One region of the Pseudarthrobacter sp. NPDC092202 genome, then DNA from elsewhere that is predicted to be linked to it. Evidence: riboswitches for the same ligand, from Rfam matches in the RefSeq annotation. Region 1 holds a riboswitch; the other holds the start of a gene.
What was found. A riboswitch is a leader RNA that binds a small molecule or an ion and turns the genes downstream of it on or off. The one in region 1 is predicted to bind glycine.
Positions count from the first base shown of each region.

Region 2: it holds a riboswitch for glycine, as region 1 does, so the genes downstream of both, gcvP (aminomethyl-transferring glycine dehydrogenase) here and gcvP (aminomethyl-transferring glycine dehydrogenase) in region 1, are expected to answer to the same signal.

Region 1 covers NZ_JBIVRG010000029.1:290-11,669, forward strand. The annotation lists gene ACIQF4_RS20910 (hypothetical protein) at 1-183, opposite strand, end outside; gene ACIQF4_RS20915 (hypothetical protein) at 327-530, shown strand; gene ACIQF4_RS20920 (DUF4193 domain-containing protein) at 623-925, shown strand; gene ACIQF4_RS20925 (hypothetical protein) at 1,221-1,769, shown strand; gene ACIQF4_RS20930 (APC family permease) at 1,862-3,418, opposite strand; gene ACIQF4_RS20935 (Dps family protein) at 3,641-4,120, shown strand; gene ACIQF4_RS20940 (MFS transporter) at 4,224-5,807, opposite strand; gene ACIQF4_RS20945 (TetR/AcrR family transcriptional regulator) at 5,875-6,414, shown strand; glycine riboswitch at 6,509-6,607, shown strand; gene gcvP (aminomethyl-transferring glycine dehydrogenase) at 6,786-9,683, shown strand; gene gcvT (glycine cleavage system aminomethyltransferase GcvT) at 9,695-10,855, shown strand; partial or broken gene ACIQF4_RS20960 (L-serine ammonia-lyase) at 11,267-11,380, shown strand, end outside.
Region 2 covers NZ_JBIVRG010000004.1:54,450-72,809, reverse strand. The annotation lists gene ACIQF4_RS08410 (L-serine ammonia-lyase) at 1-499, opposite strand, end outside; gene glyA (serine hydroxymethyltransferase) at 600-1,913, opposite strand; gene gcvH (glycine cleavage system protein GcvH) at 1,925-2,308, opposite strand; gene gcvT (glycine cleavage system aminomethyltransferase GcvT) at 2,549-3,682, opposite strand; gene gcvP (aminomethyl-transferring glycine dehydrogenase) at 3,693-6,563, opposite strand; glycine riboswitch at 6,724-6,821, opposite strand; gene ACIQF4_RS08385 (hypothetical protein) at 6,945-7,286, opposite strand; gene ACIQF4_RS08380 (VOC family protein) at 7,334-7,693, shown strand; gene ACIQF4_RS08375 (DUF427 domain-containing protein) at 7,880-8,164, shown strand; gene ACIQF4_RS08370 (rhodanese-like domain-containing protein) at 8,228-9,574, shown strand; gene ACIQF4_RS08365 (GPP34 family phosphoprotein) at 9,637-10,410, opposite strand; gene ACIQF4_RS08360 (hypothetical protein) at 10,528-10,848, shown strand; gene ACIQF4_RS08355 (NYN domain-containing protein) at 11,005-12,252, shown strand; gene arsA (arsenical pump-driving ATPase) at 12,362-14,125, shown strand; gene ACIQF4_RS08345 (hypothetical protein) at 14,214-14,558, opposite strand; gene ACIQF4_RS08340 (hypothetical protein) at 14,658-14,792, opposite strand; gene ACIQF4_RS08335 (hypothetical protein) at 15,605-16,159, shown strand; gene ACIQF4_RS08330 (ammonium transporter) at 16,192-17,547, opposite strand; gene ACIQF4_RS08325 (TetR/AcrR family transcriptional regulator) at 17,671-18,360, opposite strand, start outside.

The DNA of each region.
Region 1 (11,380 bases):
GTCGTCCCGGCCAAGGTGCCACTCCGCGTAGTCGCCGAACCCGTGCTTGTCGATATAGGTGTTCTCCTGCTCCGTGGACGGCGCGTGTTCACTCCAGTCATCCCGGACATCGCGTTCCACCTTTCCTGCCGCAATGAGCTTGCGGGCGTTGGCGAGTGCCTTCCGGTTCAGCCGTACTGCCATCCCGTATCCTTCCTGGCCGGTTCCGGCGCGGGGTCAGCCGGAGGGCTTCCAGCGTAGAACCGCGGCAGGGAATCCGCTACGGATTAACGCCGGGGAGACCGCGACGAAACGCGCCCACAACAATCGCTGCGTAGGTTTCAGGCATGAGCGCAAACATCCTCGACCGGTTCCGCGCGTGGCTCAGTGACACGTTTGCCTACGAATCAGGCGAGCAGGCTGCCGATGCCATGGCTGACGCAACCCGCTGGGGATGGCTGCCTGCCCTGAGCGGGGTGGCGGTAGGGGCAGAGCACGCCCGGCAGAGCCACACGGAATCCGTGGCGCAGCCGAGCGGAATGTCTGGTTGAGCACACTATTGCACCGGTAGCGGGATCATGCCCTAAACTGCTTCACTGAGGTGCCTGAAATGGTGCTGCGCAGCAACGAAAGTGAACACGCTATGGCTACCGATTACGATGCCCCACGCAAGCAGGAAGAAGAATCTCCAGCCGACTCGCTGGAGGCCCTCCAGGCGTCCCGCGGCGGCAACGCGCAGACCGCAGTCATTGACGTCGATGAGAACGACACCGCCGAAGGCATCGACCTGCCCGGCGCTGATCTTTCCAACGAGGAACTGACGGTCATTGTTGTTCCTGAACAGTCCGATGAGTTCACCTGCTCATCCTGCTTCCTGGTCCGCCACCGCTCCCAGGTTGCCCGCGAAAAGAACGGCTTGAAGTACTGCCGGGACTGCGAAGGCTGACGCTGCCGAACTTCCCTGCTCCGGCCACCCCCCCAAAGGGGCGGCTGGCGCTTCTTCGCCTCCCGCCGTCGTCGTTATGCCGGTTACGGCAAGGTGCCGGTCCAAGGCAACAACAGGGCAGAACCGGCGCAAAAGGCCAAGGAACGCCCGGTTTTCCGCGCCGTATTTATGTGCGCGTGATGCGCGGCGCCACACCCTAACGGTTCCGCGGCGAACAGGCCACAGCCCTCGATCTGCGCCGTAAACGCTCCTACCCTTGAGCTATCCAATCGCTCAACATATGGGTGGCTCCACAATGAAAAAGTTTTCCACCTGGCTCGCCGCCATCCTCATGGCTGCCGGGCTTGGAATCGTGGCACCGGGGCCCGCCTCGGCAACCACTTCCTACTGCGGGCTTGTGTGGGGTTCCCTGGCGAAAGCCGACCCGGACATGGGCACCGCCAATGTCACCAACGTCCGCACGGGGCAGCACTACTGCTTCGACCGGATGGTGGTGGACCTCAACGGCACAGCCGCCGGCTACACCGTGCGGTACGTTCCCCAGATAGTGCAGGACGGATCCGGCTTCACCATCCCCGTCCGGGGAAACGGGCGCCTGCAGGTGACAGTCAACGCTCCCGCCTACGACGGCAACGGCAACTCCACCTATACCCCGGCTGACCCGAACGAGCTGTCCAACGCCGCCGGCTACCAGACGTTCCGCCAAGTGGTCTGGGCCGGAAGCTACGAGGGCTACACCAGCATCGGCCTGGGCGTCCGGGCCCGCCTTCCCTTCCGGGTCTTCACCCTGGATGGGCCGGGCTCCGGGTCCCGCCTGGTGGTGGACGTGGCACACTACTGGTGACATTCGGCCGTAGACGCCAAAGGTGCCGTTCCCCCTGTGTGCGGGGAACGGCACCTTTCCTGCGGCCGGGCGATTGGACTAGCTCACGGCGGCTACTCCGGCACCACCAGCGCGGGGGTATCCCGCTTGAGGGTTTCGCCGCGGAAGAAGCCGGGGCGGACCTTGGCCATGATGAGCATGACGGCGGCGCCTGAGGCCAGGATGCCGACTCCGAGGACAAACACCAGGCCCACTCCAAAGATCTCCGACCCGCTGCCGAACTCCGGGGCCCAGCTGTCCACTGCAGTCTGCAGGAACACCACGAACAGGCCCACCCCGCCCAGCACCGGGCACACCAAGCGGAGAACGAAGTGCCGCAGGCTGTCGAAAACGCTGTGGCGGAAGTACCAGGCGCACGCCAGCGCCGTCAGCCCGTAGTAGAAGCAGATCATCAGTCCGAGCGCCAGGATGGTGTCATTGAGGACGTTCTCGCTGACCACATGCATCACCGCGTAGAAGCCCGCAGACATGACGCCGGCAGCAACGGTGGCGAAGCCCGGCGTCGCAAACTTGCGGCTGACGCGGCTGAACGGTTCGGGAAGCGCACCGTAGAACCCCATGGCCAGCATGCTCCGGGAGGGTGACATGAACGTGGACTGCAGGGAAGCGGCCGAGCTGGACAGCACGGCCAGGGACATCAGGATGGCGAAGGGACCCATGATGGGCGAAGCCAGGGCGGTGAAGATGTTTTCGTGGATCTCGGTGTTGTTCAGGCCGTTGCCGGTATCCCCGACGCCGGCGAACATCATGGTGGCGATGCTCACCAGCAGGTAGATCGCCAGGACGATCAGGGCAGTGAGGGTGCCGGCGAGCCCGGAAGTCTTCCTGCCGTTGGACGTTTCCTCATTGACCGTCAGGCAGACGTCCCAGCCCCAGTAGACAAAGATGGAGAGTGAGATGCCTGCGGTGATCTGCCCGAAGGTCTCGATTTTGGTGACGTCGAACCATTCCCAGCTGAAGGGGATGGCGGTTTCTGAGGAAGACCAGTTGGCGAAGGCCATGCCCACAAACAGGCCCAGGACCAGCAGCTGGAATCCCACCAGGCTGTACTGGACCAGCTTGGTGGTGTGGAGTCCGCGATAGCTGACCCAGACCGCCAGGGCCACGAACACAAAGCAGGTCAGCACGTTCAGGGCCTTGTTTGCGGACAGCTCGGCGAGCTCCGGGGAACCGGTCAGCTGCGAAAGGAAGAGGTAGAAGAAGTCGACGGCGACTCCCGCCAGGTTGGAAAGCACAATAATGTTTGCGGCCAGCAGGCCCCAGCCTCCCATCCAGCCCACCCAGGGGCCGAAGGCCTTGGTAACCCAGGTGAAGGTGGTGCCGCTGTCCGGGGAATCGGCGTTGAGTTCCCGGTAGGCGAGCGAGACCAGGATCATGGGGATGAAACCGATCAGGAAAATGACAGGCAGCTGGAGTCCGGCTTCATTGACCGTGGGACCCAGGGCACTGGTCAGGGTATAGGCGGGGGCGATGGTGGAAATGCCCAGGACGACGACGGCCAGCAATCCCAGCTGCCCGCCCTTCAGTCCTTTGGGGCTGATGCCGGACGTCCCCGGGGAGTGCGGCCCGGAACCGGCAGGGGCTGTCCTGGTGCGGATGGTCTCGGTCATGGCACCACTTTCTGGAAGAAGTTGAGACTACGATCACTATATGAATGGCGTTCATTTAGTATGGGGGCGTGTGACGCGGGACGCAAGAGGGAATATGAAGGACGTTCGTTTATGTCCGCGTTTGCGAAATTAGTAAGCTCACTGAGAAATTTCCTGCGGACCAGCCATAGCGCCCTGTGGTGCTGATAGCGTCGGAATTACTGGACCAATTGAGGAGGATGCATGAAAGCTTCACCGACACTGACCAATAACCTGCAGGCCGTGCTCGCCGACCTGATTGAACTGCATATCCAGGGCAAGCAGGCGCACTGGAACATTGTGGGAACCAACTTCCGCGATCTGCACCTGCAGCTGGATGAGATTGTGGACGCTGCCCGCCAGTTCGCTGATGACACCGCCGAGCGGATGCGGGCACTGCACGCTTTGCCGGACGGCCGCAGCTCCACCGTGGCCGAGTCCACGTCCCTGGCCCAGTTCCCTGAAGGCCTGATCAGCACTAAGGACGCGATCGAACGCATCGTTGCTGCCCTTGAGGCTGCCGTGGGCACCATGCGCAAGGTTCACGATGAAGTGGATGAAGAGGATCCCACCACCGCGGACCTGCTGCACGAGTTCATCGCCAAGCTTGAGCAGTACGCCTGGATGGTGAACGCGGAAAACATGAAGCCCACCGCCAGCGTCACGGCGCCGGACGCAAAGTAGGCAGCGCCCGCAGGGTCGCGGAGTGCGGGGCGCCCGCGGCTGGAGGTTATCCTCCGGCTGCGGGCGCCTTTTCTGTCCCATGGCCAGGTGCGCAGGGCAGCTTTCAGTCGTCCGCCTTGGGCACTTTTCGTAGTACGACGGCGGCGAGGACTGCCGCCGTCGCCATCAGTACCAGCCCAATCGCTGCGGTGACGTGCACTCCTGAATCGAACGCCGCTGCCGCGGCCTGGCGTACGGCGTCCGCCAGGGGCTGCGGCAGCCGGGCCGCGAGCTCCATGGCGCCGGCAAGGGTCTCGCCGGCATGCACAGTTCCTGAGGCGGGGGCGGCTTCGGTGATGCCCGCCGGGAGCCGCAGGTTGTGCTGGTAGGAGGCGGTAAGGATGGAACCCAGGATGGCGGTTCCCAGCAGGGCGCCCACCTCGTAGCCCGTCTCGGAGATTGCTGCTGCCGCGCCTGATTTTTCCACCGGAGCGCTTCCCAGGATGAGGTCATTGGAGATTGTCTCGGCAGTCCCCACGCCCAGCGCGAGGACCAGCAGTGCGGCCAGCAGCAGCGAAGGTCCGCCCGCATGGCTGCCAAAAGTCACCAGGCTGTAGCCGGCGGCACTCATCGCAAGCCCGGCCGCCACCACGAAGCCCGGGCGGATCTTCCTGACGGCCGGCACTGCGGCAAGGCCCGCGACGATGGTGGCCACCAGGGCCGGGATCATTGCCATCCCGGCGGCCGAAGGTGACATCCCCTCGATGAGCTGGAGGTGCTGGGCCAGGAAGAGGATGAACCCGTTGAAGGAGAACAGGGCGAGGATGTTGGCGGTGATGGCCATGCTGAAAACCCTGTTGCGGAACAGGGAAAGATCCAGCAGCGGGCTGCGCAGGCGTTGCTGGCGGTGGACAAAAACAGTACCCATTAACACGCCGAACGCTATGGTGCCTAGGGCTGCTGCGCCTGGCCCTTCGGTGGCGAACTCCTTGATCCCATAAACCATAGGGGCCATGGTGAACAGCGAGAGCAGGATGCTGGGCACGTCCACCTTTCCCGGTGATGGATCCCGGGATTCAGGGATGAAGGCGGGGCCGAGGACCAGGAGCGGGAGCATGATGGGTACCGCCACCAGAAGCACGGCGCCCCACCAGAACTGTTCCACCAGCCAGCCGCCAAAGATCGGCCCGAGCGCGGCGCCGCCGGAGAACCCCGCAGCCCAGATGGCAATGGCCAGCCGCCGCCGGTTGGGGTCCGGGAAGATGTTCCGGATCAGTGACAGCGTGGAGGGCATCAACATGGCGCCAAAGAATCCCAGCGCCGCCCTGCCGGCGATGAGCCAGCCGGCACTGGGCGCAAAGGCGGTGGCTGCTGATACTGCCGCGAAGCCGATGCTGCCGATGATCAGCAGCCGCCGGCGCCCGATCCTGTCACCCAGGCTGCCCATGGCAACCAGCAGGCCGGCCAGTACCAGCGGGTAGGCGTCCACGACCCAAAGGAGCTCAACCCCAGAGGTGTTCAAGGCGCCCGCGATGGCCGGCAGCGCAAAGGTGAGCGCCGTGTTGTCCACGGCCACCAGGAGGACGGGGAACATCAGCAATGCCAGGGCCAGCCAGTCCCTCCGGGTGCCACGGGATGGGTTGCCAGCGGGCAGGGCGGCTGAAGTGGGCTGGCAGGTCCTGGGCTGGGAAGCGGCGGATGGGGTCATGAGCTTAACTGTACCGTCTGGACGGTATAGTTAAGAAATCAAATCCCCACCGTGCATGATGGGAACCATGGCCAGAAAACCCATAGCGCGAGATGCCGTCCTCGATGCCTTTGAAGAGCTCCTCATCGATGTGGGGGAGAGGGCCGCCACCTTGGATGCGGTAGCCAAACGCGCCGGCGTCTCAAAAGGCGGCCTGCTGTACCACTTCCCCAACAAGGAAGCGCTGATCACGGCCACCCTGGAGCGGCTGGACCGGCTGGCAGGGGAGGACCTCGCGGCGATGGCCGCCGCGCAGGAAGGCGCGGCCGCGTACTTCATCCGGTCCTCGCTCTGGTCCGACACCCCGATGGACCGCTCCTTTGTTGCTGCCACCCGCCTGGCGGAGGTGGCGCACGAGGGCGCACGGCGCCGTTTTGCCGCGATCCAGCAGCAATGGCTGGACCTGATCGGGAAAGATGTGGGTGCGGGAATGGCCAAGGCGGTGCTGTACATGGGTGATGGGCTCTATTTCAATGCCATGTGGGAGAGCGGTCCGTCCGGCAGTCCCGGGAACCGGCAGGAGGAAGTGCAAGAACTCCTTGCGGCGGTGGAGCGCCTGAGGGGTTAACCGGCATTTGCCCGGCGGCCCGCAGCGTAGGAGAATTGCAGCATGTGTGGGCCGTCACCGGCAAGCACAGACAACAACCCAAATTAATAGCCTTTGATCTGCGGCGGGAGAGTTCTGCCAGAAGGTACAAGCAGGCGCCGTAGGAGCAATACCTCCCCAGGAATCTCACAGGCCCATGTACCGCCGCGGCGAGGCAACTCTGGAAAGCAGCAGGCTGTTCGCGCGGAGATCCGGTTCCGGAACTCCAGGCAGCTGTGCTCACCGACGGTGCAAGCGGGGCCAGCCCAGGCAGGCCGCGCGGAAACTCTCAGGTCCAATACAGAGCGGGGAGGGACACGAATCGATGCGGCGTACCCTGCGCCGCCTTAGTTATGGAGTTCCTCGTGACTGTATCTCCGGCCTCCGCCGTCCATGCTCCTGCCGCCACCTTCGTTGACCGGCACATCGGCGCACGGCGCCAGTCCGACGTCGACACCATGCTCAAAGCCGTGGGCTACGACACCGTGGACGCCCTGGTTGACACCGCCGTCCCCAAGGACATCAGGCAGGACTCGCCGCTCGAACTGGCAGGCGCGCTCAGCGAGGTGGAGGCGCTCGCCGAGCTCCGCAGGCTGGCCGGCAAAAACAAGACCGCCGTGCAGATGATCGGCCAGGGCTACTACGACACCGTGACCCCGCCGGTGATTCGGCGCAACATCCTCGAGGGCCCGGCCTGGTACACCGCGTACACCCCGTACCAGCCCGAAATCTCGCAGGGCCGGCTCGAGGCGCTGCTCAACTTCCAGACCATGGTCCAGGACCTGGTAGGCCTGCCCATCGCCAACGCCTCCCTGCTGGACGAAGCCACGGCCGTTGCAGAGGCCGTGCTGATGATGCGCCGGGCCAACAAAAATAAGGACGCCCGGGACGGCAAGACAGTGCTGGACGCAGACTGCCTGCCGCAGACCATCGCCATCGTCAAGGGCCGCGCCGAGGCGCTCGGCTTCGAGGTTGAAGTCGCGGACCTCGCCAAGGGGCTGCCCGACGGCGCCATCAACGGTGTGGTGCTGCAGCAGCCCGGCGCGTCCGGCAGGGTGTTCGACCACAGCCCAGTGATCGCCGATGCCAAGGAACGCGGCGCCCTGGTGACGGTGGCGGCCGACCTCCTGGCGCTGACGCTCATCACGCCTCCCGGTGAGCAGGGGGCCGACATCGCCGTCGGCTCCGCCCAGCGCTTCGGCGTGCCGCTGTTTTACGGCGGCCCGCACGCCGCGTACATGGCTGTGCAGAAGGGCCTCGAGCGCTCCATGCCGGGCCGCCTGGTGGGCGTCTCCAAGGACTCCGCCGGTGTTCCCGCCTACCGCCTGGCCCTGCAGACCCGCGAGCAGCACATCCGCCGCGAGAAGGCCACGTCCAACATCTGCACGGCCCAGGCGCTGCTGGCCATCGTGGCCTCCATGTACGCCGTCTACCACGGCCCGGAGGGCCTGAAGGCGATTGCCCAGTCGGCGCACGCCCACGCCAGGAGCCTGGCTGCGTCCCTCAAGGCAGCAGGCCTCGACGTGCTGCACACCAGCTTCTTCGACACCGTCACCGTTTCCGTCCCGGGAAGGGCTGCGGGCATCATCGCCGCAGCGGAGGCGCAGGGCATCAACCTGCGCAGCATCGACGCTGACACGGTGGGCTTCTCCACTGACGAAACGACCACAACGGAAATTGTCGGCGGCGTCCTTGACGCTTTTGGCGTTGGAGCCTTCGGCGTCTCAGTTGTTGACGCCGAAGGTGACCCTGCCTTCGGCTTGGACGCCGCCGTCGGACGTTCCTCCGACTTCCTGCAGCACCCGGTGTTCAACACGCACCGTTCCGAGACCCAGCTCCTCCGCTACATCCGCCGCCTCTCTGACCGGGACCTGGCGCTGGACCGCACCATGATTCCGCTGGGCTCCTGCACCATGAAGCTGAACGCCACGGCCGAGATGGAAGCCATCTCCTGGCCGGAGTTCGCCTCCATCCACCCGTTCGCCCCGGACTCCCAGACAGAGGGCTGGCGTGAGCTCATCGCAGACCTGGAAGCCCAGCTGACCGAGATCACCGGGTACGACCAGGTGTCCATCCAGCCCAACGCCGGATCCCAGGGCGAGCTCGCCGGCCTGCTGGCGATCCGCGGCTACCACCACTCCCGCGGCGACCAGCAGCGCAACGTCTGCCTGATCCCCGCTTCTGCGCACGGCACGAACGCCGCTTCGGCTGTCCTCGCGGGCATGAAGGTGGTTGTGGTGGCCACCGCCGCAGACGGCACCATCGACCACACCGACCTTTACGCCAAGATCGAGGCGAACAAGGACGCATTGTCCTGCATCATGATCACCTACCCCTCAACCCACGGTGTGTACGACGCCGACGTCCGTGAGGTCTGCGACGCCGTCCACGCCGCCGGCGGCCAGGTGTACATCGACGGCGCAAACCTCAACGCCCTTGTGGGGCTGGCCCAGCCGGGCAAGTTCGGCGGGGACGTGTCCCACCTGAACCTGCACAAGACCTTCTGCATCCCGCACGGCGGTGGGGGACCCGGCGTCGGGCCCGTCGCGGCGAAGGCGCACCTGGCACCGTTCATGCCCGGCAACGCCGCCACCTGGACGGAAGGCAACGACGTCCCCATCTCCGCCTCCAAGTTCGGTTCCGCCGGTGTGCTGCCCATTTCCTGGGCTTACGTGAAGCTGATGGGCGGCCAGGGCCTCACCGAGGCCACCAAATCAGCGCTGCTGGCAGCCAACTACGTCGCGGCACGGCTGGACGAGCACTTCCCGGTCCTGTACACCGGCGAAGCCGGGCTGGTGGCGCATGAATGCATCCTGGACCTGCGCGAACTCACGGCCCGCACCGGCGTCACTGCCGAGGACGTGGCCAAGCGCCTCATCGACTACGGTTTCCACGCCCCCACACTCGCCTTCCCCGTGGCGGGCACCCTGATGGTGGAGCCCACGGAATCCGAGGACCTCGGCGAGATCGACCGCTTCATCGAAGCCATGATCGCCATCCGCAAGGAAATCGACCAGGTGGCCAACGGCGACTTCACGGTGACGGACAGCCCGCTCCGGAACGCCCCGCACACGGCCGCCGCCGCCATCAGCAGCGCCTGGAACCGTGCCTACCCGCGCGAGCAGGCCGTGTTCCCGGTGAAATCCCTTAAGCAGGACAAGTACTTCCCGCCCGTTGGCCGCATCGACGGCGCGGCGGGGGACCGCAACCTGATCTGCTCCTGCCCGCCGCTGTCCGAATTCGAAAACTGAGGACGCCTGCCATGACTGAGAAGCGCACCGCCCTCTACGACGAGCACAAGAAGCTGGGGGCCTCCTTCACCGATTTCGGCGGCTGGCAGATGCCCCTGAAGTACAGCTCGGAGCTGGCCGAGCACCACGCCGTCCGAAACGCTGCCGGGCTCTTTGACCTTTCTCACATGGGCGAGGTCTGGGTCACCGGGCCGGATGCCGCCGCGTTCCTGGATTATGCGCTGGTGGGGAAGATCTCGGCCATGGCGGTGGGCAAGGCGAAGTACTCACTGATCTGCAATGAGGACGGCGGCATCATTGACGACCTCATCACCTACCGCCGTCCGGCAACCGCGGGTACCGCGCCAGGCAGTACGGATCGTTTCCTGGTGGTTCCCAACGCAGGCAACGCCGGCGTGGTGGCCGCGGCCCTGACTGAACGTGCAGCCGGCTTCGACGTCCAGGTGGACGACGCCTCCGCGGCCACCTCGCTGATCGCCGTCCAGGGCCCCAAGGCGCAGGAGCTGCTGCTGCGACTTGTGCCCGCGGCCCAGCACAGCCTGGTGACGGAGCTAAAGTACTACGCCGCCGTGGAAGTCCCGTTCCTGGTGGGCGGTGCCGGGCAGGACCTCCTGCTCGCCCGCACCGGTTACACCGGTGAGGACGGTTTCGAGATTTTTGTGGCGAACGACGACGCCCCGGGCCTTTGGCAGGCACTCGTCGCCATCGCGGAGGATGGGGAGCTGACGCCCGCCGGGCTGGCCTGCCGCGACTCGCTCCGCCTTGAGGCGGGCATGCCGCTGTACGGGAACGAGCTCTCGCTGCAGGGGGACCCCTTCGCCGCCGGCCTGGGCCCCGTCGTCGCGCTTTCAAAGGAAGGCGACTTCGTGGGCAAGGCAGCGCTTGCCGCGAAAAAGGAAACCGGCGCAGGCGTCACTGCCGGCCGCCGGCTCGTGGGACTCAAGGGACTGGGCCGCCGCGCCGGCCGGGCACGCTACCCCGTGCTCAAGGACGGCACGACAGTTGGCGAAGTGACCTCGGGCCAGCCTTCGCCCACCCTCGGATACCCGATCGCCATGGCCTACGTCGACGTTGAATTCACCGAGGCTGGCACAGCACTGGACGTTGATTTGCGAGGTAAGGCAGAGCCGTTCGGAGTCGTCGACCTGCCGTTCTATAAACGCCCCAAGTAGCCTTGTTTTGGCGCGGTCACCTTCGGGGCCGCCGGACCGGACATTTTCACGCGTGCTGGCTCGTTCCTCGCCTTTGACGCACGCTTTCGAAAAGTCCGGCTCCGCCGGCCCCTCGTGCGGGCGTTGCGGTTGTGCGCGGACATGGTCAGGTCGTTCAGGAAGTGGGTGGACGCGAACTACGTGCGTGTTTTTTTGTTTCACCCGCCCACGCTTTCGAAAAGTCCGGCTCCGCCAGCCCCTCGTGCGTTCATCACCTTAGGCGACGGGCCCCGGCGGCTGGGCGGACTCCGGAGGCGGGCGTCTAAGGGAGCGTCACGTCCGCCCAGCGGGCGTCCACGCGACCGAGCCCGCGGAGGAATTCGGCCGGCCGCACCCAACCCACCACGAACTCTTTAGTTAGGAACTAATCGCATGGCTGTTGGAGTCTTTGATCTTTTTTCGATCGGGATTGGGCCTTCGTCTTCTCATACTGTGGGGCCGATGCGGGCTGCTGCTGTGTTTGCGGAGGAGCTGAAGACTTCCGGC
Region 2 (18,360 bases), on a different contig from region 1:
CCTCCAACTCCTGCAGCGCCGCGTCCTCCTCACCCTCACGGACAATGAACCCGCCACCCACCGAGAAAAACGTCGCCGTGTGCAAGACCGTGCCGCCGGCGTCCGAGACCGTAAACGTCATCCCGTTGGTGTGCCTGGGCAGGACGGTTAACGGCCGCAGCACCATGTCCTTCACCCCATACGGCAACGCCACCGCCCCGGCCAGCTGCAGCATCCCGGTCTCCGCGATCGCCGCCAGCCGCTCCTCCACCTCATCGGGCAGGATCAGCTCCGGATGGAACCCTTCCAGCCCCAACAAAATGGCCGTCATCGTCCCGTGCCCGTGACCCGTCGCAGCGAGTGACCCGTACAGGTCCACCCGCAACGCCGCCACCTCCGCCAGCAAGCCGGAACCCTTCAGCTCCTCCGCAAACACAGCAGCAGCCCGCATCGGCCCCACAGTATGAGAAGACGAAGGACCGATCCCAATGCTAAAGAGGTCAAAGACTCCAACAGCCATGCGCGTGCTTCCTTACTGATCGAAAAGACAGGAGTTTTTGTCCAGATACGCAGACTTAAACGCCCCCGAACCCGGCATATCTGGACAAAAACTCCAGAGATTAGGCGAGGTTTGCGACGCCCGGGTACAGGGGGTGGGCCTTCGCCAACTCCTCGACGCGGTGCCGCAGCCCGGAAAGGTCTGTGCCGGCGTCGGCCGTCAATGCCTCGGCGATGATGTCCGCGACCTCGCGGAAGGCAGCCTCACCGAACCCGCGGGTGGCCAGGGCGGGGGTGCCGATGCGCAGGCCGGAGGTGACCATGGGCGGGCGCGGATCGAAGGGTACGGCGTTGCGGTTGACGGTGATGTCGATTTCCGCGAGCCGGTCCTCGGCCTGCTGGCCGTCCAGCTCACAGTTGCGCAGGTCCACCAGCACCAGGTGCACGTCGGTGCCGCCGGAGACCACGCTGATCCCCTTGGCGGTGACGTCCGGCTGGACCAGCTGTTCGGCCAGGATCCTGGCACCGGCCAGTACGCGTTCCTGGCGCTCCTTGAACTCGGCGGACGCCGCGATCTTGAACGCCACGGCCTTGCCCGCAATGACATGCTCCAGCGGGCCGCCCTGTTGGCCCGGGAATACGGCCGAGTTGATCTTCTTGGCGATGTCGGCGTCGTTCGTCAGGATGATGCCGCCGCGCGGACCGGCGAGGGTCTTGTGCGTGGTGGACGTGGTGACGTGGGCGTGCGGGACCGGTGACGGGTGCAGCCCGGCGGCAACCAGTCCGGCGAAGTGTGCCATGTCCACCATGAGGTAGGCGCCCACGGAGTCGGCGATCCGGCGGAACTCGGCGAAGTCCAGCTGGCGGGCGTAGGCGGACCAGCCTGCCACAATCAGCGCCGGCTTGGTTTCCTGTGCCAGGCGCTCCACCTCGGCCATGTCCACGGTGTGCGTGTCCTCGCGGACACCGTAAGGCACCACGTTGTAGAGCTTGCCGGAGAAGTTGATCTTCATCCCGTGCGTAAGGTGTCCGCCGTGGGCAAGGTTCAGGCCCATGATGGTGTCGCCCGGCTTGATCAGCGCGTGCATCACCGAGGCGTTGGCCTGTGCGCCGGAGTGCGGCTGCACGTTGGCGAACTCGGCGCCGAAGAGCGCCTTGATCCGGTCGATGGCGAGTTGCTCCACGACATCCACGTGCTCGCAGCCGCCGTAGTAGCGCTTGCCCGGGTAGCCCTCGGCGTACTTATTGGTGAGCACCGAGCCCTGCGCCTGCATCACGGCCACGGCGGTGTGGTTCTCGGAGGCGATCATCTCTAGGCCGTCGCGCTGGCGGGTCAGCTCGTCGTCGATCTTTGCGGCGATCTCCGGGTCCAGGGCGGAGAGGTCCGCGTCCAGGGACGGGGAGGCCACCTGCTCGAAGGCGGTGGTTGCGGTCATGCCCGCGGCGCTCACAGCTCGCCGCCGTTGGCGGAAGCGTATTCCTCGGCAGACATCAGGGGGCCTTCTTCGGTGACGGCCACCTTGAAGAGCCAGCCGGCGCCGTAGGGATCGTTGTTGATCAGGGCGGGGTCGGAAACCACTTCATCGTTGATCTCCACAACTTCGCCCGTGACGGGGGCGTAAAGATCGGAGACGGACTTGGTGGATTCGACCTCGCCGCAGGTCTCCCCCGCGGTCACCGTGGAGCCGACCTCGGGCAGGTCTACGTACACGATGTCGCCCAGGGCTTCGGCGGCCACGGCGGAGATGCCGATGTTGGCAGGTCCGGATCCGTCAGCAGCAACCCATTCGTGCTCGGCGGAGTACTTCAGTTCAGCAACAACTTTTGCCATGGTGTGTTTCCTTAAGTTTGTGTGTGAAAAGTGAGAGAGCGTCCGGTCAAACCGCACATCAAGTGAGAGAGCGTCCGGAGAAAACCCGCGTTAAGTGATAGAGCGTCCGGATAAAACCGACATCTAGTGAGAGAGCGTCGGAGGCGGCAACAGTGGCGATGGGGCTGGCATCCGGCAGCGTGCGTCAAAGCGACGAAGGAGCAGCACGCAGAGGATGTCAGCCCCAGCGTCACCCGGGAGCTACTTCTGGCGCTTGTAGAACGGGAGGGCTACTACTTCGAAGGGCTCGGGCTTGCCGCGGAGATCGATGTCCAGGGCGGTGCCGGGTTCGGCGTGTTCGACGTCGACATAGGCCAGGGCGATCGGGTAGCCAAGGGTGGGTGAAGGCTGGCCGGAGGTCACCTCGCCCACGACGACGCCGTCCTTCAGGACCGGGTAGTGGCTGCGGCCGGCGCGGCGACCCAGGCCCTTGAGTCCCACCAGCCTGCGGCCGGAAGTGGAGCCGGCACCCAATTCCTTGAGCTCGGCCAGCACGGCCTTGCCAACAAAGTCGGACTCCTTCTTGAGCGAGACAACCGGGCCCAGTCCTGCGGCGTACGGGTTGCCCTCGCGGGAGAGTTCGTTGCCGTACAGCGGCATGCCGGCCTCCAGGCGCAGCGAGTCGCGGCAGGCCAGTCCGGCGGGGATGAGCCCGTGGCCAGCGCCGGCCTCCAGCAGCGCGTCCCACAAACCGGCAGCGTCCTCGTTGGGGATGTAGATCTCGAAGCCGTCCTCGCCCGTGTAGCCGGTGCGTGCCAGCAGCAGGTCCTGGACAGTGCCGTTGACGGTAATCCCTACCTCAACCGCCGCGTAATACTTCAGCTCCGTCACCAGCGAGTGCTGCTCCGCGGGAACCAGGGTCAGCAGGATGGCCTCGGCATTGGGTCCCTGGACCGCGATCAGTGAGGTCTGCGCGGAGACGTCGTCAACAACAACGTCGAAGCTGGCAGCCCGCTCGGCGAGTGCGGCGGCAACCACTGCAGCGTTGCCGGCGTTGGGGACCACCAGGTACTTGTCTTCGCTCCGGCGGTAGGAGATGAGGTCATCGATGATGCCGCCGTCTTCCTGGCAGATCAGGGAGTACTTGGCCTTGCCAACTGCGACGGCGGACAGCTTGCCTGCCAGGGCGTAGTCCAGGAAGGCTGCGGCGTCCGGGCCGGTGACCCAGACTTCGCCCATGTGGGAGAGGTCGAACAGGCCGGCGGCGTTCCGCACGGCATGGTGCTCGGCCAGCTCAGAGCTGTACTTCAGGGGCATCTGCCAGCCACCGAAGTCGGTGAACGAGGCGCCGGCAATTTTGTGCTGCTCGTAGAGCGCTGTGTAGTTCTCAGTCATCGGAAAGTCCTTAGTTCTCAAAGGCGGTGTTGTCCTCGAACGCGTCGAGAGGCGGGCAGGAGCAGACCAGGTTGCGGTCCCCCGCGGCGCCGTCGATCCGGCCCACCGGCGGGAAGTATTTGTCCTGCCGAAGGGAGGACACGGGGAAGGCTGCCTGCTCACGCGGGTACGTCCGGTCCCAGTCGGAAGAGACGACGGCGGCGGCTGTGTGGGGTGCGTTGCGCAGCGGGGACTTCTCCACAGTGAAGTCGCCGGCGGCAACCTGGTCGATTTCCTTGCGGATAGTGACCATGGCTTCGATGAAGCGGTCGATTTCCGCGAGGTCCTCGGACTCGGTGGGCTCCACCATCAGCGTGCCGGCTACCGGGAAGGACAGGGTGGGGGCGTGGAAGCCGAAGTCGATGAGGCGCTTGGCCACGTCTTCAGCGGTGACGCCGGTGCGGGCGGTCAGCTCGCGCAGGTCCAGGATGCACTCGTGCGCCACCAGGCCGGTCTCACCGGTGTAGAGGACCGGGAAGTGCTCGTCCAGGCGTGCAGCCACGTAGTTCGCCGCCAGCAAGGCGGACTTGGTGGCCTCGGTGAGGCCCTCGCCGCCCATCAGCTTCACGTAGGCCCAGGAAATGGGGAGCACGCCGGCGGAGCCGAAACGGGAAGCGGAAATCGCAACGCCGTGCCCGGCTTCATGGGCCGCCTTGTTGGCGTCGCCCGGCATGAACGGAGCCAGGTGCGCCCTGGCAGCAACGGGTCCGACGCCGGGTCCCCCACCGCCGTGCGGGATGCAGAAGGTCTTGTGCAGGTTCAGGTGCGAGACATCGCCGCCGAACTTGCCAGGCTGCGCCAAGCCCACCAGTGCATTGAGGTTCGCGCCGTCAACGTACACCTGCCCCCCGGCGGCGTGGATCGCGTCGCAGACCTCGCGGACGTCGGCGTCGTACACACCGTGCGTGGACGGGTAGGTGATCATGATGGCCGAGAGGACATCCTTGTGGGCCTCGATCTTGGCTGCGAGGTCGGCGTGATCGATGGTGCCGTCTGCGGCGGTAGCCACCACAACAACCTTCATGCCGGCCAGGACTGCGGACGCAGCGTTGGTGCCGTGCGCCGAGGCGGGGATCAGGCAGACGTTGCGCTGCTGGTCGCCGCGGGAGTGGTGGTAGCCGCGGATCGCCAGCAGGCCGGCCAGTTCGCCCTGGGAGCCGGCGTTCGGCTGGATGGACACCTGGTCGTACCCGGTGATCTCGGCCAGGTCGGCCTCCAGGCCGGAAATCAGTTCGCGCCAGCCGGCGGTCTGGGAGTCCGGGGCGAATGGGTGGATGGATGCGAATTCCGGCCAGGAGATGGCTTCCATCTCAGCCGTGGCGTTCAGCTTCATGGTGCAGGAACCCAGCGGGATCATGGTGCGGTCCAGCGCCAGGTCGCGGTCGGAGAGGCGGCGGATATAGCGCAGGAGCTGGGTTTCGGAGCGGTGGGTGTTGAACACCGGGTGCTGCAGGTATGTGGAGGTGCGCAGCACCGGCTCCGGCAGCTCAAAGCCCTCACCGGACACAACCGGGCCGGCGCCAAAGGCCACCGCCACCGCGGAGAGGACCTCCGGCGTCGTGGTTTCATCAACGGACACGCCAACCGTGTCCGCGTCGATGAGGCGCAGGTTGATGCCGCGGGCCTCGGCGGCGGTAATCACCTTGGCGGCCTTGCCGGGGACGCGGACGGTGATGGTGTCGAAGAAGGTGTCGCTGACCAGTTCGCGGCCGGCACGCTTCAGCGTCGCGGCCAGGGAGCGGGCGTTGTTGTGGACGGTTTCGGCGATCGCCTTCAGGCCGTCGGGGCCGTGGTAGACGGCGTAGAAGGACGAGACGATAGCCAGCAGGGCCTGCGCGGTGCAGATGTTGGACGTGGCCTTTTCGCGGCGGATGTGCTGCTCGCGGGTCTGCAGGGCCAGGCGGTAGGCGGGGACGCCGGCGTTGTCCTTGGACACACCCACGATGCGGCCCGGCAAGGTGCGCTCCATGCCGTCGCGGACGGCCATGTAGGCGGCGTGCGGCCCCCCAAAGAACAACGGCACGCCAAAGCGCTGGGTGGAGCCGACGGCGATGTCCGCGCCCTGCTCGCCCGGCGGGGTGATGAGGGTGAGGGCCAGGAGGTCGGCGGCGACGGTGACCAGTGCGCCGCGTTCCTTGGCCCCGGCGATGACGGCTGACTGGTCCCAGACCTGGCCGGAGACGCCGGGCTGCTGCAGGACTACGCCGTTGATGTCGCCCTCGGGCAGCCCGGCGGTGAGGTCGGCGATTTCCACCTCGAAACCGAGGGCCTCGGCGCGGCCCAGGACAATGGCGATGGTCTGCGGGAGGAGGTCGGCGTCGAGGACGGTCTTGCCGTCCTTCGCGGTCTTGGACTTGTTCGCGCGGCGCATCAAAAGCACGGCTTCGGCGACGGCGGTGGCTTCATCCAGCAGGGACGCGTTGGCCACCGGGAGTGCGGTGAGGTCCTGGACCATGGTCTGGAAGTTGAGCAGCGCCTCGAGCCGGCCCTGGGAAATCTCGGGCTGGTACGGGGTGTAGGCGGTGTACCAGGCGGGGGCTTCGAGGATGTTGCGGCGGATCACCGGCGGGGTCACGGTGTCGTAGTAGCCCTGGCCGATCATCTGCACGGCCATCTTGTTCTTGCCGGCCAGCTTGCGCAGTTCGGTGAGGACCTGGACTTCGCTGAGGGCGCTCTCAAGGGTGAGCGGCTTGTCCTGGCGGATGGAATCCGGGACCGCGCTGTCAACGAGGCCATCGAGGGTGTCGTAACCGACGGCCTTGAGCATGGTGTCGATATCGGACTGGCGGCGCGCGCCGATATGGCGGTCCGCGAAGGTGGTGGGGGACGACTGAACCGTCATGAGGGGAACTCCATAATTCAGGTGGCGTAGGGTGCCACTTTGATTCGGGTTCCTCCCCGCTCTGTATTGGACCTGAGAGTTTTGCATTGCCCTGCTGTTCAGCGGGGCGCCACTTGCACCGTCGGTGAGCCCGGTTGCCCGGACTGCTTTCCAGAGTTGCCTTGCCGCGGCGGTACGTGGGCCTGAGAGATTCCTGGGGAGGATTTGCTCCTACGGCGCCTGCAGAACGTACCGGCAGGACTCTCCCGCCGCAGATCATAAGCGTGTGCCACTGGTGGGTGACACGACTCACACCATACCAAGATCCGTGGCGGGATCCAAACTTCGGGCCCCCTAAGGCGACCTACGACGCCGGGACGCGCCGCCGTCGCCATCCCTTTGTCACTGTTCCCGGCCGCTGGCTTTCCGGCCGATGTTGTACCCGGCCCAGAAGGCGAGCAGCAGCAGGCCCACGACGGCGATTGCCAGGCCAGCTTGCGTTCCCGGGCTGAGGAAGGCCATGCCTGAGCCGGAGAAGGGCTGGTTGCTCAGCGGCGCGTAGGCGAACCAGCCAATGTAGGTGTTCCTGTTGAGCCAGGCCACCGCGCACCCCGCAAGCAGGATGGCGAACCCGGCCAGGGGCAGGACGGCACCCGGCATCCGGGCCGGTTTCCGCGGCCCACGTTCTTCAGAGCTGTCTTCTTCAGGCGTGCTGTCTTCTTCAGGCGTGCTGTTGTCCCCCATGCAGGCGAGTCTAGCCGGGCTTCCAAGGACGGGATTAGGCTGGGCGCATGTTGACCCTCGGCAGCACCGTCCTCGGCGTCAATGACGTTGCCCGCGCCACCGCTTTCTGGCACGCAGCCCTGGGCTACGTCCCGCGTGAACCCGGTGACGAGACCTGGATCATCCTGGTTCCGGCGTCGGGCCCGGGCGCGCAACTGGCACTGATGTTGAGCGAAACGCCTGCCCAGGACCACCCGCGCATCCACCTGGATTTGTATGCGGACAACCAGGAGGCAGAGGTGGAACGGCTGATCTCGCTCGGGGCCTCCCGCGTCGCCTGGGACCTCTACCCGGAAGACCCGGATTTCGTTGTGCTCGCAGACCCCGACGGTAACCGTTTCTGCGTTGTCGCCCATAACCCGCAGTAGCCCTGGTCTGCAGGTTCGGCCGGGGCCGGACGCTAGGCCGGGTGCCGCGGCGCTCCCAAGGATGCCGGACGACGGCGGAACCTCCCGCCGTCGTCCGCTTCCGTCCGGGAACAAGCCGGCCGGGCGCGGCGTTGGGATACCTACGACAGTTCCGCCGCCACGCGGCACCCAACAGAACGGAACCCCATGGTCAGGGCTATCTGGAACGGAAAAGTCATCGCCGAATCAACGGACACGGTGGTGGTGGAGGGCAACCACTACTTTCCCCGCGACGCCGTCAACGCCGGCTACCTGAGGGACAGCGACCTTTACTCGGTGTGCCCGTGGAAGGGCCGGGCCAGCTACCACACGCTGGAAGTTGACGGGAAGCTCAACGTGGACGCCGCCTGGTTCTACCCTGAGCCCAAGCCCCGTGCCAAGCAGATCGAGGACCGGATCGCCTTCTGGCGCGGAGTGACGATCGAGGGCTGACTGGAACTCCCCCGGGCGGTAACGTGGCGATCACGCTGATAACCGTTCAAGGAGGAATCCGGCATGGAAGTCATCACCATCGAAACGCCGCAGCTGGGCGACCGCACCTACCTCGTGCATGACGGCGCGGTGGGCGTGGTCATCGATCCCCAGCGGGACACGGACAGGGTGGAAAAGGCCGTCTCGGATGCCGGCGTGAGGATCACCCACGTGGCCGAGACGCACATCCACAACGACTACGTCACCGGCGGGCTGCAGCTGGCCCAGGACCACAACGCCGCCTACCTGGTCAACGCCGCGGACGATGTCCCGTACACCCGCCAGCCGATCTCCGACGGGGAAACGGTGCAGGTGGGGCGGATGGTCCTCAAGGCTGTGGCCACGCCGGGGCACACCCACCACCACCTCTCCTACATCGTGACCGACGGCGGGCGCCAGGCGGTGTTCTCGGGCGGCAGCCTGTTGTACGGCTCGGTGGGCCGCACGGACCTGGTCAGCGAGGAAGACACCGTGCCGCTGACCCACCACCAGTACAGGTCGGTCCGGCGGCTGGTGGATGAGGCGGCTGGGGACGCCGGGCTGTACCCGACCCACGGCTTCGGTTCCTTCTGCTCCTCGGGCCCGGCGAGCGGCGCGGAGTCCTCCACCATCGGCGAGCAGCTGAACGACAACCATGCCCTGACGGACCCCGACGAGGACCACTTTGTCCGCGAGCTGATCCACAACCTCACCGCCTATCCGTCCTACTACGCCCACATGGCCCCCATCAACATGGCGGGCCCCACCGCACCGGACCTGGACCTGCCCGACTCGCTGGACCAGGACGAGCTGGCATCCCGGCTGGAGCGGGGAGAGTGGGTGGTGGACCTGCGGAACCGCGTGGCCTTTGCCAGCGACCACCTGAACGGCAGCCTCAGCTTCGAGTACGGCGACGGCACCCAGTTCACCGCCTTCCTGGGCTGGGTCCTGCCCTGGGACGAACAGCTGACGCTGGTGGGTGAACGCCAGGAAGTGGAGAACGCCATCCGGGACCTGTCCCGTATCGGCATCGATAACCCCGACGCGGCCATCGGCGCCGGACCCGGGGACGTTGCGCCGCAGGTGGAAACCTCCTCCTATGACAGCGTCGGCTGGCAGGAAGTGCTGCAGAAGCCCAAGGAGGATCCCATCCTCGATGTCCGCCGCACGGACGAGTTCGAGGATTCCCACATCCAGGATGCGGTGAACATCCCGCTCCACGAGCTGCTCCGGCGCATGGACGAGGTACCCGCTGGCCGGCTGTGGGTGCACTGCGGCTCCGGCTACCGCTCCGCCGTGGCCGCAAGCCTCCTGCAGCGCACCGGCCGCGACGTGGTCCACATTGACGCGAGCTTCGGCGACGTGGAGAAGGCCGGCCTCACGCTGGCCTGAACCGGCAGTGGTGAGCGGACGACGGCGGGACCTCCCGCCGTCGTCCGCCTGCTTTGCCCCGCCTAGAGGTTCGCGGCTTCTTCCTCCGCCAGCCTGATCATGCGGAGTTCATCCTCCACCGCCCGGGACGGCCAGTAGTCCTTGGCCAGTTCGCTGGCCCGGATCCTGTCCGCCTCCGGCAAGAGCTTGCCGAGCAGCCCGGCCGCCTGCATCAGGGCGATCAGCGCTATGGTCCGCGACTCGGGCGCCGCGGTTGCGGGCTTCGCGGCATGTGGCGTTGCACCTTCAGCCGGCCCGTCCTCCAATCCCGTCTCAGCTGCGCCCGCCTCGGCCGTTCCGGTCCCAGGCTCTCCGGTTTCCGGCGGCTGGAGGCCGGACGGGGCAGCACTGAGTGCCGTCCGGATCTTTTCAAGCAGCGCGGCCTCCGGGGCATGGTCCTTTTCCGGATACCGCACGGCCCGGAACCGGCCCAGGTGCTTCTCGCCGACGTGCTCCACGATGCCCGCCGCCGCCATCTGCTCGTAGATGCGCTGCGTCTGGGCGCGGCCTTCCAGCATGGAGACCCACCGCCGGGGGCTGTGCGGCCGTGACTTGCCGCGAATGAGCTCCAGCTCGTGCTGGAGCTCCGTTTCAGGGGTGGCGCCGGTGGCCCGGATGTGCTTGCCCTCCAGCCCGATGGCGCCGAGGAGGTCCAGCTCGGCCAAGATTGCCCCGGCCACCGTGGTCCGAAGGGCGAACACCGGAACCTCGGGTTTGCCGTCCTTGTCATTGGTGGCCAGAAGGAGGAAAGCCTGGGGAAGGCTTAGTTCAACCGCTTGGGGTGTTTCCGCGTTCATGGCACTATGCTGCTCCCGTAATGCGGCGCCCGCTACGGCCGAAGTACCTGTTTTGCGGCGGATCTTCGGGCTTAAGCTGGTACCACAAACGTCCCTTCCAGCGCCGCGGAGGCCGCCGTGGAGACCGAAACTGCCGGCGTGGTTGGCCACGACGTCACCACCATCACCTGTGTGTGCGGCAACACCGTCAGCAAGGACGGACTGATCCAGGCCAACGCGCAGGGCGTCCCCGTGTACTCGGGTGAAGCCCCTGCCCCGCCGGAGCTTGCGGCATGGCCCGCGGACGAGGACCTCTATACCCTGTGCCCCTCCTGCGGCCGCGTCTACCGTGACGCCGTCATCGAGGAAACAGGAACGGCACCTGTTGCGTTCCGGGTCGACGTCAAGGCCGCCCCCATCGCCGAGGCCATCAGCGTCCATTGGAGCCTCAGCACCTAAAGCGCCCCGGCACTTGAGCACCTCAGCACCTCAGCACCCCAGCCAAGCCGCTCCAAGGTGGAAGCGGACGACGGCGGCCGCCTCCCGCCGTCGTCCGCTTGCGTGTCGCACCCGGAGGGGCTGCCCGCCCCGCCGCGATGCTGGCACACTGGGCCAATGAACGAGGCACTCTCCCCCTCCCGCCGGCCCGGCATCCGGGCAGCGATGTTTGTGGATTTCGACAACGTGTTCACCGGCCTGCAGGCCCTGGACCCCCTGGCCGCCAAGCGGTTTGCCGAGGACCCCAAGCACTGGGCGGACGCCTTGTCAGCCGGAGGATCCGGGGAGGGCGCCCGCCGCTTCCTGATCCGCAACTGCTACCTGAACCCGATGGTGTACTCGAAGTACCGGACCTACTGGACTCGCGCCGGCTTCCGTGTGATCGACTGCCCGTCCCTGACCCAGCGGGGCAAGAGCAGCACGGACATCAACCTGGTGCTTGACGCGATGGATGCCCTGTCCGGCAGCGGCGGGATCGAGGAGTTCTTCATCGCCTCGGCTGATGCCGACTTCACGTCCCTGATCCAGCGGTTCCGGGCTGCCGACCGGATGACCACCGTGATCGCGGCCGGAGCCGTGGCCTTCGCCTACCGGGAAATGGCGGACCATGTGGTGGAGTCGCACGACTTCGTGGCGATCCTCCACGGCACCACCGCCGAGCCCCTCCATGCGGGGGCGGCAGTCAAGCAGCCGCAGGCCCCTGCCGTGGCCAAGCCGAAAACCAAGGCCGGCTCCCCCGCCATCCGCGAGGTGCTGGACTTCGTCCGGTCCGCGCCTGGGCCTGTGGTGGGTGCAATGGTGGCACACCGGGCGCTCACGGCCGACCCATCGCTGAAGACGGACTGGGGCGGGTTCGGAAAGTTCGGGACGTGGGTCTCGCAGATCGGCAAGGACGTGGAATATTCGGCAGCGCAGGGCGGCTGGGTCTGGGACGCGAAGCGGTTTTCCACCGAAGATCTTCCCCTGCCTGCGGACCTCCAGCCGCGCATCGAGGAGCAAGTCACCCGGGTGACGGACGTGCCGGCACTGTCCACTGCCCAGTTCCGGCAGATTTTCCAGTCCATGGCGGCGCGGCTCCGGGAACATCCGCCCCTCAACCGCACCGAACTGTCCCGGCAGGTGCGTGACGACTGCGTCAGCGCGGGCCAGCCGGTCTCCCGGAATGCGGTGAGCTTTGTGCTGCAGGGCCTCGCCTACGCCAACTTCCAGCTCAGCGACAAGTCGACGGCGGCCGAGCTGGCGGCAGCCTGGACGGCGAACGTGGAGGAACTCTGCAGGGTGGCGCTGCTGGAGTTCGACGCCGGCGAGAAGCTTGCGGTGCGGCGCTGGGCAAGCGGCGGGCTGCTGGAGAACGGACAGGCTTAGGCGGACGACGGCGGGACGCGCCTCTGAATCTGGCCGCCGCTTGCGGGCGGGCCGGCTCCGGGACGTTTGGCTCTGGACCCGTCCCCGGCCGGTTGCAAGACTGGCTTGCATGAAGTTCCTTGACGCCCCGCCCCGGTTCCTGTTCTTCACGGGCAAAGGCGGTGTGGGCAAGACTTCGGTGGCGTGCGCGTCGGCGCTCTCCCTGTCGCGGGCCGGCCGGAAGGTGCTGCTGGTCAGCACGGACCCCGCGTCCAATATCGGGCAGGTCTTCGGCCTCACTGTTGGAAACACCGTCACCGCAATTCCGGAGGTGCCAGGCCTCGCTGCCCTGGAAATCGACCCGGAGCAGGCCGCCGAGGCTTACCGGGAGCGGATCCTCACCCCAGTCCGCGGAGTCCTGCCGGAAACGGAACTGGCCGGCGTCGCCGAGAGCCTTTCCGGTTCCTGCACGACGGAGGTGGCCTCCTTCGACGAGTTCACCAGCCTGCTCGGAGACGATGCTTCCTATGCGGAGTATGACCACATCATCTTTGACACCGCCCCGACCGGCCACACCATCCGCCTGCTGCAGCTGCCCGGCTCGTGGACGGATTTCCTTGCCACCGGCGCAGGGGAACCGTCCTGCCTGGGTCCGCTGTCCGGGCTGGACAAGCACAAGGAGGTGTATGTCAGGGCGGTCCAGGCCCTAGCTGATCCGCTGCGTACCCGGCTTGTCCTGGTGACCCGGGCCCAGCCGTCATCCCTTAAGGAGGTTGAGCGGACCTACCTTGAGCTGAACCAGATCGGCATCAGCGGCGGTTACCTGGTGGTTAATGGTGTGCTGCCCGAGGCAGCCGGCGGGGAGGAGCTTGCGAAGGCCCTGCGTGCCCGGGAGGCTGCGGCCATGGCGGCCGTCCCCGGGGCGGTTGCCGGGCTCCCCCGCGACGTGCTCGAGCTCAAGCCCGGCAACATGGTGGGGATTCCGGCGCTCGAATCCCTGTTTGCTCCCTCGCTGCTGGCGGACGCTGCCGAGGGACCGCCGTCGTTCCTTGACGTCGAGGACGCCCCGCTTGCCGCACTGGTGGACGGCATTGAGGCCGACGGACACGGGCTGGTGATGTGCATGGGCAAGGGCGGCGTGGGAAAGACGACGGTGGCTGCGGCGATTGCGGTTGCCCTGGCCAGGCGGGGGCACGCCGTCCACCTCACCACCACCGATCCGGCGGCGCACCTGTCCGAGACGCTGCACGGGTCCGTCGCGGGGCTGACGGTGTCCCGCATTGACCCGGCGGCGGCCATCCAGGAATACCGGGCCCACGTGATGGACACCAAGGGCCGGAGCATGGACGACGAAGGCCGGGCGGCGCTGGCGGAAGACTTGATGTCGCCCTGCACGGACGAGGTTGCGGTGTTCCGGCAGTTCTCCCGGGTTGTGCAGGAGTCCCGGCGGCACTTCGTGGTGATGGACACCGCACCCACCGGGCATACTCTCCTGCTGCTGGATGCCACGGGCTCCTACCACCGGGAGATCTCCCGGCAGGTGGGGGACTCGATGGGATTCGTGACTCCGCTGATGCGCCTCCAGGATCCGGTGGGGACGAAGGTCATCCTGGTGACGCTGGCCGAGACCACGCCAGTGCTGGAGGCGGAGGAACTCGAGGTTGACCTGGAGCGGGCCGGGATCCATCCGTGGGCCTGGGTCATCAACAACTCCATCGCCGCCGCCCGCCCGCGCTCGCCGTTCCTTCGTGCCCGCGCGGCCCAAGAAACGGACCAGATTACGAAAGTGCGGGCCATGGCGGAGCGGGTTGCCCTGATCCCCCTGCTGCCGGAAGAGCCCATCGGAGAGGCGAAACTGACGGCGCTGATGGCTTTCACCACCCAGCGCGTTTAGCGGGAAGGTGGGACGGACGACGGCGGGACCTCCCGCCGTCGTCCGCTTGGCTGTCTTCTTGTTAGGCCGGTCACGCACTGTTGGATGGCTACGCAGCCAGCGGCATGTCGAACAGCTGCTCAGCGAGGCTGATGAGGTGACGGGGCGCGTCCGTCTCTTCGCCCGGGTCCACATAGCCCAGCAACAGGGCCGTTCCGTGGATGGTGTCGTCCAGCTCAACGCCGGCTTCCCGGATAAGCACTTCCGCCCGCAGGTTGGGGAAGGACCGGCTTCCGTCATTGTTCAGGTAGGCGCGCCAGCCGCGGCCGGCGATGTACCCGATTTCTCCGGCGGCCACCCGCTGGAGTGCTGTGGCGTCCAGGTCAAGGGGTTTGAGGTGCACCGGGTGGGACAGCCGGGCCGGAACCACCAGGGCGTTGCAGGAAATGTTCATGGTGTGTCCTTGGAACTGAGCACGAGGATATGCAACTGGGAATGGAGCGCGGGCAGCCGGGCGGACTAGGAGTTCCGTTCCCGGCTGCCCGCGGGCTTGTCAGCGCTGGTTCTTGCGCGGCTTTGCGAAATTCAGTTCGCTGTTCTCGTTTTTTGCCCTTTTATCGGCCCGCTTTTCGAGAATTGTCTTGCCCGCTTTTTTTATGGCGCCGCTTTTCGGGGATTTTCCGGACATCGGAATCACGCCTTTCTATGCTTTGCGTTACCCAGTACCATACCTACTTTTATTTTTTAAGCCAGTCCTGGAAAGTACCGTCATTTCGGCCTAGAGAGGGCAAGCTCGGCTGACTGGGTCGTCCAGCCTCGGATGCCTGCAGAAATTCAATTTTTCCGAATCAGGCTTTTACTGCAGTCCCTTTCATCGCAGCGAAAGGCGAATCAAAAAAGCGTCATCACATTGCAACCATGCATCTTCCCACCTCCGGATAAGGCCCCCAAACGGAGCGCCCGGGGCATCCCATGGCGGCCCCGGGAAACAGCCATTATGCTGAGCGGACCTGTCTCAGAGGATGGGCTTGGGGGCACAAGGGGGCGCCGGTGGTACCGGATTTCGGCAAAAGGGATTTTTCAGGCATGCCTGCCGGCGAGCAAAACATTCCCGGCCTACGGCGTTCGCCGAGCGGGCGTATCCCACAGTGGGCAATTGATGAAGCCCTTGGCAAGCTGCAGGATCCCGAGCCCTGGCGTACAGTCACGGTACAAAGTTCGGGCAAGAGACGCGGCTATCGCCGAATTAGACCAGCACGCAAACGGAAATGGAAGGCGAGGTCGGCCACGGTACTGGGCCTCGCACTCGTCGTAGGGCTCTATTTCGCTCCCACCCTCTTCGACCGGTTCGTCCTGTCCGCGGCGCTGCCGCACCTGCCCGGATCAGACGTGCCTCCCCCGGGGTTCGAAGCTGCTTCGTCTCCACTCGGCGTCCCACCTGCCACGACCGGATCCACCGCGTTTGTCCTGCAGGAGTCTCCTGACCCGGGCCAGCCATTTGTGGCATATGACCCGTGCCGCCCGGTCCATTACGTTGTCCGCCCGGAGTTGGCGCCAGAAGGCACCGAGCAGCTCATCAAGGAGGCCGTGGCCGCGGCTTCCGCCGCGACCGGGCTGCAGTTCGTCTACGATGGCCCGACGGACGAAGCACCGTCACAGGACCGCGAGGCATACCAGCCTGACAGGTACGGCAAGAAGTGGGCGCCTATCCTCATCTCGTGGTCAACGCCGGAGGCAGCGCCGGAGCTGGCGGGAAGCGTCGCAGGGACCGGCGGCAGTACATCCATCCAGATGCCAGGACAGCCCTATGTGTACGTCAGCGGCCAGGTCCTCCTTGACGCACCGGCCCTCGCGGAAACGCTGGCCTATCCGGACGGGCCCGCATTGGTCCGGGCCGTCATCATGCATGAGCTGGCGCATGTGGTCGGGCTGGACCATATAAACGACCCCACCCAGCTCATGTACGAAGAGAACAGCGGGCAGCTGGACTTCGGTGCCGGGGACCGAGCCGGCCTGGCTTTGTTGGGGACCGGCGAGTGCGTGCCGCAGATATGACAGCCGGCTGATCTGCCGGTCCCCGACGGACTTCAGCGGGCTGTGCGTGCCGGTGCATCCTCAACCGCATTTTCGTCCACCAGATGGTGCAGCTGTTCGGCGTGGCCGCGCGGGGCATGTGCCTTGTCTTCACCATTTTCATAGGCGTTCTCGGCGTGGAGGCTGATATCGAGTCCCTTCGCCTCCACCGGCGCCGCAACCCGGATGCCCATGGTCAGGTCAAGGACCTTTGCGATCACCCACGTGACCGAGAAGGTGTAGGCGAAGACGGCCAGGATGGCGAGCGCCTGCCGGCCCAGGAGTTCGAAGCCGCCGCCATAGAGCAGCCCTGCCGCTCCGCTGGGCGCCTCCGGAGTGGAGAGGACACCGATCAGGAGGCCGCCAACTACGCCACCGATGAAGTGCAGCGCGGTGACGTCGAGGGCATCGTCGAAACCGAGTTTGTACTTGAGTGCGACGGCGAAGTAGCAGACGGCTCCGGCGGCACAGCCGATGGCCATTGCAGCAAGCGGGGTGACGGCACCGCAGGATGGGGTGATGGCGACGAGGGCGGCGATGGCACCCGAGGAAGCGCCCAGGGTGGTGGGATGACCATCCCGGAGCTTCTCCACGAGGAGCCAGACGACGACGCCGGCGCAAGTGGCCGCGACGGTGTTGAAAACAGCGACGGCTGCGTTATTGTCGGCAGCACCCAGGCCGCTGCCGTCGAATCCGATCCAGCCTGTGAAGAGTAGCCCGACGCCCAGCAGCGTCAGGGGGAGGCTGTGAGCTTTGGGCTGCACGGGCCACGTGCGGCGCTTGCCGAGCACAAGAGCCAGGGCGAGTGCGGCCACACCTGAGTTGACGTGGATGGCTGTGCTGCCGGCGTAGTCGACGGCACCGAGAGTGTTGGCGATCCAGCCTCCCTGGACTGAACCGTCCGCCGAGTCGAAGGCGAATACCCAGTGGGCAACCGGGAAATAGACCAGGCTGGCCCAGATGCCCGCAAAAGCAAGCCAGGCACCAAACTTCATCCGGTCAGCCGCCGCACCAGCTACGATGCCGGCCGTCAGGCCGGCGAACATCAAGTGCAGTGCCGCGAGCGCGAGTGGCGGCAGGGCGGCGTCGTCCGGGGCGGTCAGAAGCTGGCCCAGCCCCGCGAACTCCAGCGGGTTGCCCAGCAGGCCCAGCCCGCCGATGGAATTGCCGAAGACGGCGGAGTAGCCGAAAACGATCCAGAGAACACCCACAACGCAGAAGGAGCCGAACACCATGAGCATCATGTTCATGGCGGTTTTGCGGCTGACCATCCCGCCATAGAAGAGCGCCAGGCCGGGCAACATCAGCGCGACGGCAATAACGGCGGTGAGAACCCACGCCGTGTTGCCCGCGATAGTGGCAGTGTCCATTCGAATCTCCAAAGGCTAGATAACGGGCACGCCGCCCGGGAGCGGGGCACCAGCGTTTCGATACGCTATCTAAATTCTTGGAGCCGACGTTTTCGATGCCATATCGAATTCGTTTCGGGTGAGTTAACTTTCGGCGGTGGGGTTCCACGCGGCGGTAAGGGCCGCTGCATCTGCCCTAATGTCAGCCAAGTCCACTTGCAACACCAGCAGCCGGGCGAGGGTGGTGTCTGCGCTGAGTCCGGAAACCTGCTCCGCGGTATAAGACCGCAGCCCCGGAAGCGGCTGGCGGTAGTGCCTTTGCAGGCCCTCGTTCAGACCCAAAGCAGCCGTGGCGGCATCCTCGGGATCAGCAGCCTGGAACTCACCGGCCTCGACACCCTGCCGCACAATGGATGCGGTCAGCCGGTGCAGGGCGGCGTAGTCGTCAAAGAATGCGCCGAAATTCTGAGGCTGGGAGCGTGCCACCCGCTCAAACTCGTAGAAGTCCAAGGGCGCGGAACACAACTGCATGGCATCGGCGTGCAGGACGGCGTAAAGCCTGGCCGCAGCCGGACCGGGCCGGACCTCCAGTGCCGCCGCAAGCGCAAGCGAACCCCGGTTCTCCTCCAGAAGCGCCTGAAGGATGTGCTCCTTGCGCGCGAACCAGTAGTAGAGCGAGGACTGGCGCAGCCCGGCGCTGCGGGCGATCTCGCTCATGGTGGTTTCCGCGTACCCCTTTGCCACGAACAGTGCGGTGGCTTCACGGATGACCTCCTGCCGCGGGGAACCGGCGGGGGCGCCGCTCAGGCGCGGACGCCCCGCCGTTGATGATGC